DNA from 2 places in the Cellulosimicrobium sp. SL-1 genome. Region 2 is predicted to be linked to the other one. Evidence: riboswitches for the same ligand, from Rfam matches in the RefSeq annotation. Region 2 holds a riboswitch; the other holds the start of a gene.
The links. A riboswitch is a leader RNA that binds a small molecule or an ion and turns the genes downstream of it on or off. The one in region 2 is predicted to bind S-adenosylmethionine.

Region 1 (3,401 bases), on a different contig from region 2:
GGCCGCGCGTCCTGCGCCGAACCAGGGGTTGCCGCCGGGTTTGCGGACGAGGCCGCCGAAGACCCCGGGCTCGGCACCGGGCGGAGGTCGGTCGCGAGGGCGCGGTACGCGGACCCCACGGCGGCGGCGAGCTCGGTGAACGGCACGTCGACCGAGTCGGTGACGAGGATCGGCTCGTCGAGCTGGACCCACGGCGCCCCCGCCGCGGCGAGCGCGCGCAGCAGGTCGGCGTAGGCGGCGACGACGTCGTCGAGGCGGTCGAGCGGCGAGTACCCGGCGGGCGCGTCGTCCGCGGCCTTGGACAGCGCGAGGAACGTCACCGGCCCGACGACGACGGGCCGCGTCACGACGCCGGCGTCCTTCGCCTCGACGAACTCGCGCACGACGCGGTCGTCGACGAAGCGGATCGGGGTGTCCGGGCCGATCTCGGGGACCAGGTAGTGGTAGTTCGTGTCGAACCACTTGGTCATCTCGAGCGGGGCGTCGTCCCCCTGGCCGCGCGCCACGGTGAAGTAGCCCGCGAGGTCGAGGCGACCGGCGTCGTCGGTCAGCGACGCGAACCGCGACGGGACCGCCCCGAGGGAGGCGGCGACGTCGAGCACCTGGTCGTAGAAGGAGAACGAGCCGGGGACGGACGCGTCGTCGGCGCCGAGGCCGAGGTCGACGAGCCGGCGGACGGTCGCGAGGCGCAGCTCGCGGGCCGTGGCCTCGAGCTCCTCGGCCGAGGTCTTGCCGGCCCAGAACGCCTCGACGGCCTTCTTCAGCTCGCGGCGGCGGCCGATGCGCGGGTAGCCGAGCACGGTGCCGGCGGGGAAGCCGACCGGGTTCTGGGTAGGGGAGGGTACGGAAGTGGCCATGATCGAAACCTCTTGCTGGTCCGGAGGACCGGTCAGACGGGCGCGCCGTGCGTGGCGGCGCTCGTCGTGGGCAGGGAGGTGCCGGTGACCCACGGCCCGCTGGCCAGGTCCGGGACGAGCGGGGCGGCGGCGGCGCTGGCGCCGCCCCCGGTCCCGACCGACCCGCCGCCGAGGTGGACACCCTCGAGCAGGTCAAGAGCGGCGCGGTGCTTGTTGAACGTGTACACGTGCAGACCGGGCGTGCCCGCGTCGAGGACGCGCTGCGCGAGGTCGACCGAGTACGCGATCCCGTAGGCGTGCTGCGCCTCCGGGTCGGGCAGGGCGTCGAGCGCGTCCAGCAGGTGCTGGGGTGCGCGCACGCCCGTGAGCTCCTCGACGCGACGGAGCCGCGCGGGCTCCGTCGTGGGCAGCAGCCCGGCGAGGATGGGGATCGTCACGCCGGCCGCGCGGGCCTCGGCGACGAAGTCGGTGTACGACGACGCGTCGTAGAAGAGCTGCGTGATCGCGAAGCTCGCGCCGGCCTGCTGCTTCTGCCAGAGGCGGCGCACCTCCTGGGTGCGCGTCGTGCCGGCGGCGGGGTTGCCGTCGCAGAACGTCGCGACGGCGATCGTCAGCGGCCGGGCCGCGCCGCGCAGCGCGACGGCCGGGTCGGACGCGCAGCGCGACGCCTCGACCTCGCGCAGCAGGGCGACGAGCTCGGTCGACGACCGGACGCCGTCGGGCGCGGGCTGCCAGTCCGGCTGGTCGCGCGGCGGGTCGCCCCGCAGCGCGAGGAAGCTCCGCACGCCCTCGTCGAGGAAGTCGGTGATGACCGACTCGACGTCCTCGCGCGACGCCCCGACGCACGTGAGGTGCGCGATCGGCAGCACGGGCGTGCCCTGGAGCAGGCGTCCGACGACCTGGCGCGCGGTCGCGCGGTCGGTGCCCGCGGCGCCGTACGTCACGGACACGAAGTCGGGGTGCGTCGCGACGAGACGGCGTGCCGTCTCCCAGAACTTCGGGGCCGCGTCCGGTCGGCGCGGGGGCATGAGCTCGAACGACACCGTCGGCCGAGGACGGCCCGGACGGTGCGCGAAGGATGCCTCTGAGGTCATGCGTCACTCCATCGACCCTGGCGTTAGCACCTTTGTCCTCGGGAGGCTTCCGTCGGCGGGTTGCTGCGGTGTCGTCGAGCCAGGACTCTCGACCGCTCTGGATGGTTGCCACGATCCTACGACCCATCCGACATGCGGTCGAGAGTGCCCGCCAGGTGAGATGCGGAGGGTCGTCGGAGCTCCCGGTGCGACGAGTCTCAGGCCCGACGGCGCTCGGGCACGTGCAGGCGGCGGAGGAACCGGTCGGTGCGCAGCGGCGGGCCGCGCCGGTCGAGGAGCGACACGACGACGACGGTCGCCGTCGCGAGCGGGATGGTCCAGGCGGCGGGCTGGGCGAGCAGGGCGCGCACGACGCCGGGGACGCCGTCGGCCGTGTCGCCGGACGGGCTCCCGTACCCCGCGGCGACGAGCGCGGACGACGCGAGCAGCGCCGTCGCGCACAGGACGGCGCCCACGACCATGCCCGCCACCGCGCCGCGCGCGGTGAGGCCGCGCCACCACACGCCGAGCAGGATCACGGGGGACAGGGCCGACGCCGCGAAGACGAACACCGTCCCGACGCTCGTCACGAGGCCCTGCGGGATGGTGACGAGCGCGAACGCGAGCGGGATGAGCGTGCACGCGACCGCCGACCAGCGGAAGGACCGCACGGTGCCGCCGAACAGGTCCTGGCTCACGACGCCCGCCAGCGCGACCACGAGCCCCGACGACGTCCCGAGGAACGCGGCGAACGCCCCGGCGACGACGAGCGCGGCGAGGAGCTCGCCGCCGAGCCCGGGCACGAGGCGGGTCGGCAGCGCGAGGACGACGGTGTCCGCCACCCCGGGCGCCGCGAGGTCGGGCGCGACGACCCGCGCCACGAGCCCGAGCGTGCTCGACACCATGTAGAACACGCTGATCATGATGAGCACGACGACGGTCGTGCGGCGGGCCGAGCCGCCGTCGGGCGAGGTGTAGAAGCGCACGAGGACGTGCGGCAGGCCGGTCGTGCCGAGCAGGAGGGCGAGCAGGAGCGAGACGGTGGCGTACGCGTCGAGGCCGCCCGGCCCGGCCTCGTGGGGGAACACGGCGGCGGGGTCGAACGTGACGACGGCGCCGCCGGGCTCGAACGCCCCGCCGAGCGCCATGAGCACGAAGACGAGCGGCACCGCGAGCGCGGTGAGCTTGACCCAGAACTGGAACGCCTGGACGAACGTGATGGAGCGCATCCCGCCCGCGGCGACGACGGCGCTCACCACGACCGCGATCCCCACCGAGCCGACCCACGGCGGCACCGCGGCCACGCTCGTGATGACGAGCGCCGCCCCGTGGAGCTGCGGCACCACGTAGAGCCACCCGATGACGAGCACGAGCACGCTCGTCACGCGGCGCGCGACCACGGAGTCGAGCCGGGCGTGCACGAAGTCGGGGATCGTGTACGCGCCGCTGCGCCGCAGGGGGCCCGCGACGA
Region 2 (3,401 bases):
GGGGATGCCCGCCTGCCCGACGCCGCGGCGTCGGGCAGGCGGGCCCGGCGGGTCAGCCCTGGGTGACCCAGGCGTCGTAGAAGTCGAGGCGCGACGACGCCTCGAACGTCAGGCCGTGGACCGTGTCGGCGGCCGCGATGGTCGTCGAGAGCTCGTAGACCGGGATCGCGTGCCCCTTCTGCACGAGCAGGCGCGACGCCTCCGTGACGAGCCTCTGGCGCTCGGCCGGGTCGGTCGCCGCGGCCGACGCGTCGAGCAGGTCGTCGACCTCCTCCGCGTCGCGCTGGTTGATGTTGCGCGCGTTCGCCGAGAAGATCGTCCGCAGCACGTCCGGGTCGGAGCGCGTGAGGTTGTAGTAGTCGAAGTCGAAGTCGCCGCTCTCCTTGATCGCCTGCGACTCGGCGACGGTCACGTGCTGGAGCTGGAGGTCCACGCCGATCTGCGCGAGCTGCTGCTGGACCAGCTCGAGCGGCTCCGGCACCTGCCAGAACGTCACGGTCGTGGAGAGCTTCTGGCCGTCCTTCTCGCGCACGCCGTCGGCGCCCTCGACCCAGCCCGCGTCGTCGAGGATCTTCTTCGCGCCCTCGGGGTCGTAGGCGAGCTCGTCCGCGACGCTCTCGTAGAGCGGCGTCGAGTGCGACAGGACGCTCGTGGCCGGCTCGTCCTGCGTGCTGAGCACGGTGTCCGCGATCTGCTCGCGGTCGATGCCCTGGAGGATCGCCGTCCGCACGGCCTCGTCGCCCGCGAGCGGGCTCGACTCGTTGGGGAAGAGGTTGAACACGACGCCCGGGTTGGCGCGGTACTCGAGCCAGAACCCGTTCCCGTCGAACTGCGGCAGGTCGACGGTCGAGATCGCGGCCGTGGCGTCGATCTGCCCCGACTGCAGGCTGCCGCTGCGCACGCTCGCCTCGGGGATGACCTTGAACGTCACCGTGTCGAGGTAGGCCTCGCCCTGGTGGTCGCTCGCCTCCGAGCCCCACGCGTAGCCCGCGACCTTCTCGAGCACGATCTCCTGGTCCTGCGTGTACGACTGCACGGAGAACGGGCCGGAGCCGACGAACTTCCCGGCGCAGCGGTCCTCGACGCTCAGGTCGGCCGAGGACGGGGCGAGCAGGCCGAGCGAGAACGTCGACGTCGCCTGGAGGAACTGCGCGCTCGGCTCCGCGAAGTCCACCGTGAGGGTCTGCGGGTCGGTGACGGTCGTGCCCTCGTAGCCGACGAGGTACTGCGACCCGAGCGACGCCGTCGCGCCCAGCGCGACGATCGCGTCGAAGTTCGTCTTCACCGACTCGGCGTCGATCGGCGTGCCGTCGGCGTACGTCGCGTCGTCGCGCAGGTGGAACGTGTAGCTCGACGCGTCGTCGTTCACCTCCCAGCTCTCCGCGAGCCACGGCAGGATCTCGCCCGAGTCCGGGTCCTGTGCCGTGAGCGACGCGACCGTCTGGCGGGCCGCCGCGATGGCGTCGTTGTTGCCGACCTGCTGCGGGTCGATGCAGTGCGAGTCGACCGTGAGCGCGAACGTCAGGTCGCCGCCCGCCACGGGCTCGCCGGACGGGCTGGGCGACCCGTCGCCGTCGGACGCGCCGGAGCCGCCGCCCGCGCACGCGCTGAGCAGGAGGCCCGTCGCGGCGGCCGCCGCGGCGACGGTCAGGGACCGGCGTCGGTGAGGTGTGGGGATCATGTCGTGCTGCTCTCCTCGTGTGCCGGCTGAGGACCGGCGGTCGTCCGGCGCCGGTGGTCGTCCGCGCCGGGCCCAGGGCCGGCGCGGCGGGGGAAACCCACCGGGGTGCCGTGCTTACCGCGCCGCGGGAGCCGCGCGGTCAGGTCGTTCCCGGAGCACCCCGTCACGTCGAAGGGTTGCTGGTCAGCGAGCCGGGCCTGCGTGCTGACGCTCGTCACCTGGGAGCAGGAAAGACAATCTCGACCAGGTGAGTCAAGTATCGAGACGGCCGTCCCGCCAGACGGACGGTTGTTTCCTGCTCCGCGACGCCGCGACCCGCCGGCGGGGCCGCCACGAGCACGGCGAGGGTTCGCCTCGCCAGGCGAGACGGGCCCCTCCCCTCCGGTCCGGCGGGCTACCTCAGGCCGCGGTGAAGCCCGCCGCGCGGCGGGCGTCGGCCGGGCTCCACAGGTCCGTCTTCACCTCGGCCTGCACGACGGGCACGACCTCCTCCGCGAACCGGCGCAGCACGTCCTCCTGCTGCGCCGCGGGGATCAGGTGGTTCACCGAGACGGACTGCAGGTCGTGCCGGTACGAGGCGTGGTAGTCGAGGATCTTCTCGGCCACGCGCTCCGGCGACCCCACGAGCGCGGGCCCCCGCTCGACGGCGTCCTCGACCGTCCGGAAGCTCGGTGCCTTCCCGACGGCGTCGGGCCCGTACCCCCGGCGCGCCGCCGCCGCGACCTGGCCCTCGTAGATCGGGCGGTACTGCTCGATCGCCTCCTCCGTCGTGTCGGCGAGGAACAGCCCGCCCGAGCCCGACCCGACGAACCCGTACGCCGGGTCGTGCCCGTGCGCCGCGTACTGCTCGCGGTAGCGGTCGATGAGCACCTGGTAGTTCTCGCGCGGCTGCAACGCGTTGGCGCTGACGATCGGGTCCCCGTACCGGGCCGCGAGGTCGACCGCGAAGCGCGACGTCGCCGACCCGTGCCAGATCCGGAACGGCCCGGCGAACGGCCGTGGCAGCGTCGTCGCGTGCTCCAGCGCGTGCCGGTGCCGCCCGGTCCAGCTCACGTCCTCCTCGGACAGCAGCAGCCGCAGCAGCTCGTAGTTCTCCTGGAGGTACTCGTACTGCTTGTCGAGGTCCAGCCCGAGCAGCGGGTACTGCAGCACCTCGTTGCCCTTGCCGATGACGATCTCCAGCCGCCCGCGGCTCAGCTGGTCGACCGTCGCGAGGTCCTCGGCGACACGGATCGGGTCGAGCAGCGACAGCACGGTGACGCCCGTGCTCAGCAGGATGCGCGACGTCCGCGCCGCGACCGCGCCGAGGATCACCGTCGGTGCCGACGACAGCACCTCTCCCGCGTGCCGCTCCCCCACCGCGAACGAGTCGAACCCGAGCTCCTCCGCCAGCACCGCCGTCTCGACGACCCGGTTCAACCGGTCGGACGGCGCGACCGCCTCCCCGGTCACGGGGTGGGGCGGGTTGAACACGATGTCGAGTACCTGGAACCGCACGTCCTTCTCCTTGTTGTTCGTCGTCGTCCGGGGGCCGGTACCGCCCCGGGTCGGCAGCTCCGGTCGAGTTCGGCACGCGCAGGTGCCGAACCCGACCGGAGCTGCCGACCCGGGGCGGGGTTGCCGATCTGTCAGGCCGCGGTGGCCTCGGCGGCGGCGGCGTCGCGCTTCGCCACCTCCTCGCGGACGAGCGGGATGACGTAGCGACCGAAGTCGACCGCGT

Region 1: linked by a shared signal. The riboswitch ahead of GWJ10_RS03565 (methylenetetrahydrofolate reductase) and the one ahead of GWJ10_RS06175 (ABC transporter substrate-binding protein) in region 2 are both predicted to bind S-adenosylmethionine.

Annotation. Positions count from the first base shown of each region.
Region 1 is NZ_JAACJC010000002.1:204,678-208,078, reverse strand. Features, by position in the region: gene metE (5-methyltetrahydropteroyltriglutamate--homocysteine S-methyltransferase) at 1-857, opposite strand, end outside; gene GWJ10_RS03565 (methylenetetrahydrofolate reductase) at 890-1,951, opposite strand; SAM riboswitch class I at 1,957-2,059, opposite strand; gene GWJ10_RS03560 (cation acetate symporter) at 2,149-3,401, opposite strand, start outside.
Region 2 is NZ_JAACJC010000003.1:298,771-302,171, forward strand. Features, by position in the region: gene GWJ10_RS06175 (ABC transporter substrate-binding protein) at 53-1,681, opposite strand; SAM riboswitch class IV at 1,787-1,900, opposite strand; gene GWJ10_RS06180 (LLM class flavin-dependent oxidoreductase) at 2,081-3,178, opposite strand; gene GWJ10_RS06185 (LLM class flavin-dependent oxidoreductase) at 3,310-3,401, opposite strand, start outside.